DNA from 3 places in the Halobacillus sp. B23F22_1 genome. Region 2 is predicted to be linked to each of the others. Evidence: riboswitches for the same ligand, from Rfam matches in the RefSeq annotation. Region 2 holds a riboswitch; each other region holds the start of a gene.

Region 1 (4,467 bases), on a different contig from region 2:
GAAAATGAACTTCCCGTCACCTATTTAGGTAGAACATAATGAGGCTGTACCTAATTAAATTATTGTGTCAAAAACCGAAAAAATTGAATTGCGGAAAGCTAAGTATTTTGAAGGAGTGATGGTGAAAGTTCTTTCTTGAACATTAATCAACCGAACGGATTTCAATAGAATCGTTCGGATGATTGTATGCGTAATTCAGGTATATCGCAGATTTATTATGTTGGATCATTACTTTCATTCAGTGGAAGTTCAATTACAAATTCATCCTTCCCTGGATAGTCTTCAGTATCGTAATAATTATAGTTATCCATGTAGGGGGAATAGGTCTTCACATAAATTTTGTTTTCTTCTGGACTTACATGCAGTAAGCGCATATATCCTTGGCCGCCATCCGGTCCTCCTTGATAATTAGCAAATAGTTGGTGAACGCTGCGGTCTGGCATGCCGTCACCATTATCATCAATCGTGTCGACCCTTGAGGCTGTACCGTAATAGTGACCACTGAGAGTAACAGCTACATTTTCATTAGGTGTAATAACTTGTTCAAATAGTTTTTCCCCGAGTCGGCTCCGTTTTCCATTTGGTAATAAATATTGATGGAGGTTAAGAAAAGCTGTATGCTCCGGGTATTTCTGTAATACTTTATTGACCCAGTCAATTTCTTCTTGGTCAATTCCCCAGCTCATGTATATCATAATAAAATTATTGCCATTAACGTTTAATATATCATAGTGTCCTCGATTGTTTTTATACGAACCACCATAGTAAGAGTGATTCTCAAATTGGGATTGTCCAAAATACTTCGAAAATGTACTATAGTCTTTGTTTTTTAAATCGATATCATGGTTACCTGCCAACATTCCATATGGTATGTCTTCATTTTCCAGTACATTCATTGAGTCAGCGGCATGCTTCCATTGAGTTTCATCGTCCCAATTGTGGACGATATCGCCAGTATGAATGACATAAGGGATGGAAAGTTCGTTTTTCTTCTCTGCAATCCAGTTCACCATGGCTTTATAAATGTGCGGATTCCGTTTTGAGTAATACTGCGTATCTGACATCCAGACAAACGTATAGTCATCATCCGTTTGTTTCTCAAGCGGCTGGTTAACCATTTGATAGCTTCCGTTTGCTGGTTTATGAGCAGTATCCGGGAGGGAAGGGGCGGAGGCAACGTTGACCATTAAGAAATTGAAAATAAAGACAACAATACAGAGTGCAGCGGTCATCACAATTCTTGATTTCTTACCCACTTCTATCCCTCCAGTTTAAGTAGTGTTCTTGTTGTTAAATGTGGTAAGTTGCACTTCATTTTCATTTCATTGAAATAATGGAAATGCTTAATCTGTAGTTTTTCTTTTTGTAAGGTTTCTTATGCGAAGTCAGATAAATTATTAGACAGATAAGAGTTTAGGTGATCGGGGAGTTAACTGTGCGATAAGCCTTCTTGTTATTTTGGCAGGAATGTGTTCTAATAATGACTAATAAAATAATTCAAATTCTTCACTAGGGGAGCCGCAACTCGGCTGAGAAAAGCAGGAAGCTTTGACTCTTATAACCTGATCTAGATCATACTAGCGTAGGGAAGTGAAGCGGGCAGTCACTCTACATACCATTTGAAATTCTTATGAAAAAGCTCGCTCCTTCTTTTCAGGAGCGGGCTTTTTTCGTGAAAAAAGGAGTTTTTATATGAATAATGAGTTATCACAATTACTGCAGGAAGTGAACAGAAGGGAAGACGAGCTGCTGCGATTATTAACTGATTTGGTAGCATATCCAACTTTAAGTCCACCTGCGCGAAATGCTGAGAGTGCACAAGAGTATGTCGTTCATCAATTGAAAGAACTCGATTTTACGATTGATTCCTGGGACCTTTACCCTGGAGATCCAATCGTGGTAGGTACGAAGAGGGGCAGACAGGAGAGTCAAGCCAAAAGTCTCATCATCAATGGCCATCTTGATGTAGCAGCTATCGAAAAGAATGAGAACTGGGCGTATGACCCGTTTGAATGTAAAGTGACGAAAGATAAAGTATTTGGACGCGGAGTAGCCGATATGAAAGGTGGGATGGCCGGGGTTCTGTTTGCTATGAAGCTGCTTCACGAAAGGGGAATTGAACCTAATGGAAATATTTATTTCCAATCTGTCGTTGGCGAGGAAGTGGGAGAAGCCGGGACTAAGTCTTGTTGCGAAAGAGGCTATCAGGCTGATTTAGCTGTGGTCGTAGATACAAGTGATTGTAATATTCAAGGGCAGGGAGGCGTAATTACAGGATGGATAACCGTTGAAAGTCCTCACACGTTTCATGATGCAAGCAGACGTTCTATGACCCACGCTGGCGGGGGACTGCATGGGGCGAGTGCGATTGAAAAAATGATGAAAGTGATTAATACTTTGCAGGATCTTGAAAAGCACTGGGCGATAACTAAATCTAGTCCCGGTTTTCCCCCGGGTTCAAACACGATCAACCCAGCCGTTATTGAAGGAGGACGGCACCCTGCATTCGTAGCAGATCGATGCAGACTATGGATTACGGTGCATTATTATCCTGAAGAACATTATGAGGAAGTGATCCGTGAAATTGAAGATTACATCACTTATGCAGCAAAAGCCGATCCCTGGTTAAAGGACCATCCCCCTCAATTTTCTTGGGGTGGCTCGTCAATGATTGAGGAGAAGGGGGAAATCTTTCCTGCCTTTTCAGTAGACACTAGTCATAACGGGGTTCAAAGGTTAGCTGAAGCTCATCATTTTATACATGACGTCCCGGTAAGCTATTCAATGTCTCCGACTGTAACAGATGGAGGATGGTTATCAGAAGCAGGCATTCCAACAGTTTTATACGGGCCGGGCACACTAGATCAAGCCCATGCTGTTAATGAATCACTTGAAAGGAAACAGCTTCTGCGATTTACGAAAACGATGATTGCTTTTTTATTTGACTGGTTTCAACATTTAGAAAGAAAGGATGAAACATAATGTTTACTGATAGACTTTACGAAAAAGCTAAGCCGATATGGGATCAGTATCTCGAACACCCTTTTGTGAAAGGTATTGGTGATGGAAGCTTAGAACTTGAAAAGTTTAAGTTCTTCATGAAACAGGATTATTTATATTTAATTGATTATTGCCGGGTTTTTGCTTTAGGAAGTGTAAAAGCAAATCAATTAAAAACGATGACGATGTTTGCGGAGATGCTGCATTCTACATTGAATGAGGAAATGGAACTTCATCGAAGATATGCAGAAAGAATTGGAATTGGCCGAGAAGAACTGGAACACACACAACCCTCTTCTACGCTTCTAGCCTACACAAGTTACATGCTGAACAAGGCGCAGCAGGGGTCAGAAGCGGAGGTTGCAGCCTGTGTACTAGCCTGTGCGTGGAGCTATAATGAAATAGGCTTAACATTGAATCAAAAAGAGGGAGCTAGTGAACATGAGTTCTACGGGGATTGGATTAAGATGTATGCATCAGATGAATTTACTGACCTTGCTGAAAATATGAAACAGCTTATGAACCAGCTTGCTGATGATAAGCCAGAACGGGAAAAAGCTCACCTTGAAGAAATTTTTCTTCATACGAGTAAATTTGAATACTTATTTTGGGAGATGGCAGAGACGATGAAAATGTGGAAGGATGATTCGGATTTTCACGAGTGACCTGGCATCCCTGCCATTCATTTTTAAAATGAAATAACATGAACAATGTGTGATAAAATTTAGAAAATGTTCGTGATTTCACCCATGAACCCTTGATTTTTCTTAAGGTATGACGCTAGAATAACTGTAAAGCAAAACGTTCAGGAGGGGTTACATCGTGTTTGGAGCACCGAATCAGAATTATGCTAAAACAATAATGTTATTAGGAGCAGGAGAACTAGGAAAAGAAGTAGTTTTAGAGGCTCAACGACTAGGGATAGAAACTATAGCCGTTGATCGTTATGATGGAGCACCTGCCATGCAGGTGGCTCATCGTTTTCACGTGACTGATATGCTCGACGGTGAAAAATTACGCGCGGTGATCGAACAGGAGAAACCAGATTTAATAGTTCCTGAAATAGAGGCCATTGCGACAGCAACACTGCTGGAATTAGAGCAGGAAGGATATAATGTCATCCCGACTGCTTACGCCACCCAACTGACGATGGATCGTGAAGGTATCCGACGTCTGGCAAGTGAAAAATTACAACTTCCGACAGCTAAATACGAGTTTGCCAACTCACTGGATGAACTAAAAGAGGCAGTTGCGACCATTGGTACCCCTTGTGTAATTAAACCAATTATGAGTTCTTCGGGAAAGGGGCAAAGCCTATGTCGAACAGAAGCAGATATGGAGCGTTCTTGGGAGGAAGCCATTAACAGTGGACGGGGAAACAACACCCGCGTAATTGTAGAAGAGTTTGTTCATTTTGATTCGGAAATTACGCTGTTAACAGTTCGGTCTTCAACGGGTACATTTTAT
Region 2 (4,467 bases):
TATTACAGAATTCCTGGAACTTTTTAAAATGGCCTCAAATCATAACATTTCCAACGCTCATCAGGCCTCTGGTTATGCTTACCAATTCACAATGGAACTTTACCACTATTGCTCTGCTTTAGAACACAACATGACGCATTGGCCTGATGAAATGATTGAAGCTGCAATGTTTGCAAAAAATCATTACGCGGAAGATATCGGTCCAGATGATATGGCTGTCTCTTCCGGTATATCTCGTTATCACTTTACAAGACAGTTTAAAAAGCTTGCCAACCAAACTCCTATACAGTATCTAACGGATATTCGTATTAATAAAGCTAAAGAGTTAATGCAAAATACGAAGTACTCAGCGGAGGATATTGCACAGAGCATTGGGTATCAGAATTCCAACTATTACAACAAAGTTTTTAAAAAAGTAACAGGAATGACTCCAGGCCAATACAAAAAAAGCATCGTATTAAAAAAATGAGACCGTTTTGAATAACGGTCTCATTTTGAATCTACTTCAATGGTTACTGAGCGACATCATAATTAATCGTCATGATTTTTCCCGAATCTACAAAGTTTTCCAGTACGTCTCTTGAGAGCTGTAAAGCAAATTCGGTACGTTCAATTTTTTCACTTACTGCCAGTTCTTCCTCCTCTACATTTTCTTTAAGCCCTAAAGCTTCCTCGTGAAGTTTTCCTAACGTCTCGTAAACTTTATGGTAAAAGGTTTCAACTGTTTGATGTAAATCACTCATCCGTCCTGCCTCCATCTATATATCATTAATGTAAGTATATCAAATGAAGGCAAGAGTTCACTTGATTATAATATACCGGCTGGTGAAAACAGAACGTAAATCAAAATCATAGCCATTGTTGCTGCAATACCTACTGGATAAACGAGCTTCCATGGTTTCATATCTACTTTAGCTTTTTCTTCTAATACGAATGCTGTGTCACGAGGCCAGAACTTCCCGATTACTACCATTAATCCCGTACAAACGACGAACAAAACTCCTAAAATGTGCAAGAAATGAATCCCTGTATCCCAAAAGAGCTGAGTGATGGCATACACAGTAATAAATAGAAATAAAGAAATTTTTGCTGCAATCGCAGGGACTCGCTTCGTTAAATAGCCAACAATGAGTACTGTGAAAATAGGTACATTATAGAACCCGTTTACAATCTGCAAGTACTGGAAAAAACCTTGCGGGACTTTATCAATTAGTGGAGCAAGACACATAGCAAAAAGGGCTAATATGATCCCTACATATTTTCCTTTTCTTACAATCTCTCGATCTGGCGCACTTGGTTTAAAGTAAGGTTTATAAATATTTAAAGATATTAAAGTAACAGAAGAGTTTAGAGCTGAATTGAATGAGGACAAAATAGCACCAAACAATACAGCAGCAAAGAATCCAACGAGAGGAGTCGGCAAAACCTCCCCTACAAGCATCGGGTAAGCATCCGCAGATTCAATGTCGGGGCCAAACATATTGTAAGCAATAATCCCTGGAAGAATTAAAAACACAGGACCAAACAGCTTAAGAAATGCGGCAATTAATACCCCTTTTTGACCTTCTTTTAAATTTTTAGCTGCGATCGCTCTTTGCATAATATGCTGAGCTGTTCCCCAATAAAATAGATTAACTAGTAACATTCCTGTGACCATCGTACTAAAAGGTACCGGACTATCTGCACCTCCTATTGAATTTAACTTCTCAGGAGAGTTTTCCATGATTGTGTTGAACCCGCTTCCAATCGATCCATCACCTAATGCATAAAGACCAAGAACAGGAATGAGCAGCCCGCCTAATAACAAACCAACCCCATTAATAGAGTCCGAAACAGCTACGGCTTTAAGTCCGCCAAAAACAGCATAAATGGAACCTACAATTCCAATTGCAAATACGGTTATCCATAAACCAGCTGTTCGACTGACGCCTAACACTTCAGGGATATCAAACATTCCATTGATAGCTACTGCACCAGAGTAGAGAATCGGCGGCAGTAAATTAAATACGTAACCAAACAAGAATAAGACTGTCACAATCTGTTTAGTTCCAAAATCATATCGATCTTCTAGAAAGTCAGGAATCGTGGTTATACCGCCTTTTAAATATCGAGGAAGCAAGAAAAAAGCCACGATTACTAAGGCAATGGCAGATCCTACTTCCCACCCCATAACCGCCAGCGTATCTGTAAAGCCCTGCTGGTTTAATCCGATAAGCTGCTCGGTCGATAAGTTTGTCAACATGAGAGAACCTGCAATTACCCAGGCTCCGAGGTTTCTTCCTCCTAGAAAATACCCGTCTTGTGAAGCCAGGTTTTCTTTACGAGTAAGTAGATATGAAATGAGGGCAACCATTCCTGTAAAAAACAAAAACGATAAAATAGTCAGTGCATTCATCTATTCTCTCTCCTTTTATGTATGCAGTATCAAAGTTGTCGCTAACCTATGTATGCGTTTTAATACTTGTTGTACATTCTATCTTTTAATATGTAAGCGATTCAATGGTAAAAATATAATTGAAAAATGCACTTTTTTGCTTTATTAATGAATTAAAAATCGTTTCTTTGCTCCCATTTACAAGCTGGATAGTAACTCTTCAATGCTTTATAGTATTTTGATAGATTAGAGAATTCACTTTTTTGCTCTACAGAGGATCTATCACTTTAACAGTTTACAAATATCGTTTCTTCGGCTACCATAAAAACTGAATCACTTAAACTGCATAACATTTCGTCAAGCACTAGGGGAGCTGTGTCACACGGCTGAGAGGAGAAGGCTCCGACCCTTATTACCCGAACTAGATAATACTAGCGTGGGGAAGTGCAGTCGACTTTCGTAGGTATTATTATAAGTAAAGCCTTATTCGATTGTAGACTGCATTCCCATGGGATGCAGTTTTTTTGTGCTTCAAAATCGAAGGAGGGAAAAGAATGAACGAAAAATGTGAAAATTCACGTGTTGCAGGGTGCTCCTTTTCGGTCCACCCCATGTCTGATCACTTTATTAAACATATTCTTGATAGCTTAAAAGAGGTGGATACATCGAAGGTTTGGCTTCACACCGATAATGTAACAACAACGATTCGCGGAAGAATGGAACAAGTATTTGATGTGACAAAAGCGATTTTGCTTACAATTGCGAAAAGCGGGGTTCACGTGGCTTTTCAAGGAACGTATTCGATTGGCTGCCCGGGAGATTCCGCTGGGGATGTGTATATGGCGGAAACCAGCGAACGTGCAAATGAACACTTCGTTCACACGATTCAACAGCCTATTGCAGCTAAGTTCTCACTCTATCCAATGGGCGGTGGTAACTATATGGATACGATTTATCAGCAGATTGAACACATGAAGGAAAACGGAGTAAATGTTTCACCTGCTCATTACTCCACCAGACTGGACGGGGATACGAATCTAATTTTCACTGGACTGGAAAACGTTTTTCGTGAAACGGAACAAAACGGCTCTTCCCATACGGTCATGACAGTAACGGTTTCAGCCAACAGTCCTTCAACAAAGGAGAATGATGCATGAAGAACTGGAGACTAAAAGAAATTGTTGTAATGTCAGCCTTATCAGTTGTGTTCGCTGTCGTTTATTTAGCTTTTTTACCTGTAGGAAAAGTACTCGTAGGTTTTTTCGGTCCAATTGGGTATGATTTCATTTTCGGCATTTGGTTTATCGTTTCCATCATTGCTGCCTATATTATCCGTAAGCCTGGTGCCGCATTTTTATCAGAAACGATTGCAGCCACTATCGAAGTTCTGCTTGGGAATGCATTAGGACCTATGCTTATCATAACCGGTATAGTTCAAGGCTTAGGTGCGGAATCGGCATTTGCAATGACGCGATATAAATACTACAACGTGCAAACATTAATGCTCGCAGGTGTTATGGCAGCTGTCTTCAGCTTTGTTTGGGGATATTTCACGTCTGGTTATGCTGCTCTCAGTTCTGCCTATGTGTTAGCAATGCTCGTGACCCGGATGATTAGCGGAGCCATTATTTCAGGACTGCTAGGAAAAGCATTAAGTGATGCGTTAGCAAAAACCGGGGTTCTCTCAAGTTTTGCTCTAGGTAAAGAACAACGAAGGAAGAAAGCCGCATGAGGAAAGAAATAATTCAAATAGACAACCTTTCTCTCTATTATGAAGAAGAGGAAACTCCAGTTATTAAAAACCTTCATTTCAACGTGAAGGAAGGAGACAGTATGCTGGTTTTAGGTCCAAGCGGCTCTGGGAAAAGCTCTCTTATACAGTGTTTAAATGGACTTTTTCCAAGAGAGCTGGATGGTCATATGGAAGGTCAAGTCACCATTCACGGAAAAGATTCACGCCATTATAAACCCGGTGAAATTAGTAAGCATGTTGGAGTGGTCTTTCAAGATCCAGAAACCCAGTTTTGTATGTTAACCGTTGAAGATGAAGTAGCCTTTGGTCTTGAAAATTTACGTACGCCTCCGGATAAAAT
Region 3 (4,467 bases), on a different contig from region 2:
ATCATAATAAACTCGTACGTGCGAATTACTATTTTGACCAGCACATGATTCAAGTATTAAATGGAGAAGTGGAAGGAGACTACCAGCTCATACCATCTCAAGAAACACCTTTTAAAGACCATCCATTGTATCATTACATCGAAGAGTACCAAATAGGGGCCAGCTATTGCTATCAACTAACGATTTTGTCCAATTATAAGAAACAAGGATATTTACTGTTTAAACCTGAATCAGAAGCCGAGCTTACATGGTCCAACTTAAACATACTGGAGCATGCTCTTACAGCATGTGCCCTTTATTTTGTAAAAGAGAATGCAATTGAAATGACGGAGATTCGTTTGAAGGATAATTTCCTGCTTGACTTAGCCAAAACCGATATGGAAATGGATAAACCACTTCAATCAAAGGCGCAATTACTTGGGTATGATTTAACAAAACCGTATATTTGTCTCGTTGGGGAAATCCGCTTTACAAAAAAAGTCGATGACCATATCGGAACGCCGGACCAAGCCGTTATGTCTTCCTCTATGCATAGTCGAAATTACTACATTCAAAAAGAAGTTGCACATGCTGGAGATGTCTTAAAAAGGCGGACGATGGCAACTTTTGAAGGTGGAGAAGTTATTGTTTTTCTTGAGGCAGACAGTCGGCCATATATGGAGACCGCCAACCAGTTTCTTGATTTAGTCGAACGACGCTTAAATGAATTATTAGCCGGGATAAATATTTCCTGGGGAATATCCATGCATAAAGACGGAATTTATAACTTTCATAAAAGCTATAATGAAGCAGTCACAGCCTTTAACATCGGGCGGCAGCAGCATGAAATAGGGGAGCGGACCTTTTTTAGTGACACCCGGATGAATCGGCTGTTAATGGCGCTTTCTCATGAGAAAGAAATAGAGCAGATTGTTAAAAGCACGCTGCATAAACTGATTGAATACGATCAAAAACGACAAACAGACTTAATTCATACGTTTATTGTCTATAACAAGTACAATAGTAATGTCAGTCAAACAGCCCGGGCTTTAAATTTACACCGCCAATCCTTACTCCATAGATTGCGTAATATTGAGCAACTGACAGGCCTGTCTTTATTAAATGCTGACGATATGTTTTTGCTTGAATTAAGTGTGAGGCTCTGGATGTTAAAGAAAGTAGACGAAGATTAAATTATCACAACTACAGAAAACGGCCATGATAACCTTTACTATAAGAAATTTCAGGGTCACAAATTCATCGAGGTCCGGGAATTGTGAAACTTCTGCGGAAAGAAAATAACAAGAGCGGACCTCCTTATTTTATCCATGATAAAGGATACTTGTAATGGAGACTTTTTGAAGAAAAGAACCGTGGGATTTCATTTTTAAACCAGTGTACGACTTTTCAAACGCCTGAAGAGAAGATCACTTCACTATGGTTGTTCTTCAAAATTCTCATCTGAAACAATGACTTTCTCACTTCCGCTTTCAGTAACGGTAGACCGCATTTTCACTACCCACTCATCTGATTCTTTTTCATAGGTTAATGACTCAACAGCTAGAGCGTTTCCACGGTCAACTTCGGTTAATGCTGTGGCTAAAGCCTGGGATTCATTCATATCAGCCCCTTCAGGCTGATCAGCATCTACTACTGTTACTTTACCAGCTTCCCCTTGCATGGGAGTGGATTCTGCTACAGCCCCATCAATGGTTACCTCCACCTTTTTACCTAGCCACATGTCTTTTTCTACTCCTGAAACCCATATCGGTTCTCCGCCATTAGGTTCAATGGTATCAACGACTAAAATACTTGTTTCATTTTGGTCCATTACATAGCCTGAATACGCAGAGGTTTCTTCTTGTGTTTCGTCCGTTGAATCACTGTCAGCTTCCTCTTTTTCTTCTACGTCTGTCGTGCCGCATCCTGCCATAACGATTAAAATAAGTAACCACCATTTTTTTATCATTGGTTTCTTCTCCCTTGCACATATGAAAGTTGTAGTTACTTCAAATAGTACACCCTTCTTCATGACAAAAACAAGATGCTTTGTTATGATGAATGGAACCAAGTAAATATTTACATTCACTACTAGGGGGGCCCAAATGGGCTGAGAGGAGAGTATAAAGCTTTCCGACTCTTATATACCTGATCTGGTTAGCACCAGCGGAGGGAAGTAGTCAGACGTTTTGTCTATTACTCTACCTATAAAAGTCAGGTCCTCTAAAAGGGGCCTGACTTTTTTTGTGGGCAGCTCTGTAACTCAGGAAGGGGGGAAGTATATGAACCGAACTCGAATGCTCACGACCATGGCCGTATTTGTTGCCATTGGGACAATAGGAGCTCAATTATTATGGTTTCCTGCAGGGGCAGCCAAAGCTTATCCAGTTCAGCATGCAGTCAATGTGATGGCGGCTATTACTCTGGGACCCATTCCCGCAGTCGCCATAGCATTTACAATTGGTCTGCTTCGAAACCTGCTAGGGCTAGGAACGCTGCTCGCATTTCCAGGGGGCATGATCGGAGCTTTATTTGCCGGTTACTTATACAAGTGGACGAGAAAACCATTGGCTGCAGTCTCTGGGGAATTGGCAGGATCCGGTATGATTGGAGCATTATTCGCTGTTCCATTCGCAAACATCTTAATGGGAAGTTCAGCTGGAGCATTGGCATTTTTACCTTCATTTTTTGTAAGCAGTATTAGCGGATCATTGCTTGGGTGGTTCGTTGTAACGCGATTGAAACAGACTAAACCAATTACTCAATTAGACTATTAACTGAACAACAATTTAAAAGGAGGACGAACGTATGAGTTTCACGGATACTTTAAGACGGGAAAACACAGATATATTCGAAGCTATTTTTAATCATCCATTTGTTGATGGGATTGGAAAAGGGGAAGTACCTCACGAATCAATTGCTCACTACATTAAAGCAGATTATGAATATTTAAATGCATTTATGCACATTTACGGAATTGGAATTTCAAAGTCAACCAACCGCAAAGATATTGAATACTTTAATGAACAAATAGGCTTCATTTTAAACAGTGAAACTCACCCTCATCAGAACTTTTGCGACGTTATTGGTGTTGGTTACGATGAACTGCACGGCTATCCATTACCGCCTACAGCTGATCATTATGTAAAACACATGATGTACCACGCCCAGCTGGGAGGTTTAGGTGAAATATTAGCTGCAATGCTTCCCTGTCCGTGGACGTATCTTGAAATAGGACAACATTTAATGAAAAAATATCAGCCCACAACAGATGATACGTTCTTCCCATGGATCAAGTTTTATGCAGATGAGGAATTTGAAACACTCTCAGAGGCTATGCGGAAACGACTGAATGAGTTGGCCGATTTTGCCTCAGAAACTGAGCGTCAACGCATGAAAGATGCATTTCGAAAAAGCTGCCAGCTCGAATTGAAATTTTGGGAAATGGCGTACACTTGTGAAGAATGGCCGCAAGGAGAAGGAGTGAATTCGAGATGAATAAAGTCAATACTGCGTTAACAATTGCTGGTACAGACCCGAGCGGAGGCGCAGGGATCCAGGCCGACTTAAAGACATTTCAAGAGTTGAAAAGTTATGGAATGAGTGTGATTACTTCTGTCGTTTCTCAAAATACGACGGGAGTAAAGGATGTTCATCATCTGCCCGTGGAGTTCCTTAAAAGTCAATTAGAAGCTGTCTCCTCAGATATACCTATTCACGCGATGAAAACAGGAATGATCTCGAATATGGATATGATGAAAGTGATCGCTGAGTGGATGCCGAATGTTCCAGCCCCTTATGTTATGGATCCTGTGATGGTCGCAACAAGCGGTGATCCATTAATCGAGAAAGAATCACGAGGTTTTTTACGTGATCACCTTCTTCCTTTATCAGCAGTTGTTACCCCAAATATTCCTGAAGCTGAATTTTTACTAGATGAGAAGATAAGTAATACAGAAGATATGAAGGATGCAGCCATGCAAATTTGTACGAGGTTTGGTGCAGGGGCAGCATTAGTAAAAGGAGGACATTTAAAAGGGGATGCAATTGACTATTTATATGACGGCTCTGTCCTGCACGAGTTTAAAAGCGAGCGTATAGACACCACAAACACACACGGGACTGGCTGTACGTATGCAGCTGCCATTACGTCTTATTTAAGTCAGGGCATGCCTATAGAGAAAGCTGTAGAAAAATCAAAATATTTTGTAACGGAAGCTATACGTCATTCTATTGATCTTGGAGAAGGAAGTGGACCAACCAATCACTTTGCAATACGCAAGGAGGAAATGAACCTATGAGTATCAAGCTGGTGAATGAAGTGCGTGAGAAGAAGCCGCTGATTCATAACTTAACCAATGAGGTAGTTATGAATTTTAGTGCTAATGGACTGCTGGCGTTTGGAGGTTCACCGATCATGGCAATGGCGGAAGAAGATTCAGCAGATATTGCCAGGATTTCAAATGGTGTGTTAATTAATATTGGCAC

What was found. A riboswitch is a leader RNA that binds a small molecule or an ion and turns the genes downstream of it on or off. The one in region 2 is predicted to bind thiamine pyrophosphate.
Region 1: linked by a shared signal. The riboswitch ahead of ACGTNH_RS02100 (acetylornithine deacetylase) and the one ahead of ACGTNH_RS15365 (YkoF family thiamine/hydroxymethylpyrimidine-binding protein) in region 2 are both predicted to bind thiamine pyrophosphate.
Region 3: linked by a shared signal. The riboswitch ahead of thiW (energy coupling factor transporter S component ThiW) and the one ahead of ACGTNH_RS15365 (YkoF family thiamine/hydroxymethylpyrimidine-binding protein) in region 2 are both predicted to bind thiamine pyrophosphate.

Annotation. Positions count from the first base shown of each region.
Region 1 covers NZ_JBIEKE010000001.1:419,447-423,913, forward strand. Annotated here, with positions in the region: gene ACGTNH_RS02090 (Type 1 glutamine amidotransferase-like domain-containing protein) at 1-39, shown strand, start outside; gene ACGTNH_RS02095 (metallophosphoesterase) at 216-1,256, opposite strand; TPP riboswitch at 1,502-1,606, shown strand; gene ACGTNH_RS02100 (acetylornithine deacetylase) at 1,693-2,982, shown strand; gene tenA (thiaminase II) at 2,982-3,665, shown strand; gene purT (formate-dependent phosphoribosylglycinamide formyltransferase) at 3,823-4,467, shown strand, end outside.
Region 2 covers NZ_JBIEKE010000003.1:59,629-64,095, forward strand. Annotated here, with positions in the region: gene ACGTNH_RS15350 (helix-turn-helix domain-containing protein) at 1-469, shown strand, start outside; gene ACGTNH_RS15355 (hypothetical protein) at 513-743, opposite strand; gene ACGTNH_RS15360 (solute:sodium symporter family transporter) at 809-2,395, opposite strand; TPP riboswitch at 2,731-2,834, shown strand; gene ACGTNH_RS15365 (YkoF family thiamine/hydroxymethylpyrimidine-binding protein) at 2,929-3,531, shown strand; gene ACGTNH_RS15370 (ECF transporter S component) at 3,528-4,106, shown strand; gene ACGTNH_RS15375 (ABC transporter ATP-binding protein) at 4,103-4,467, shown strand, end outside.
Region 3 covers NZ_JBIEKE010000001.1:369,585-374,051, forward strand. Annotated here, with positions in the region: gene ACGTNH_RS01860 (PucR family transcriptional regulator) at 1-1,172, shown strand, start outside; gene ACGTNH_RS01865 (DUF3221 domain-containing protein) at 1,415-1,948, opposite strand; TPP riboswitch at 2,063-2,171, shown strand; gene thiW (energy coupling factor transporter S component ThiW) at 2,262-2,756, shown strand; gene tenA (thiaminase II) at 2,788-3,477, shown strand; gene thiD (bifunctional hydroxymethylpyrimidine kinase/phosphomethylpyrimidine kinase) at 3,474-4,280, shown strand; gene thiM (hydroxyethylthiazole kinase) at 4,277-4,467, shown strand, end outside.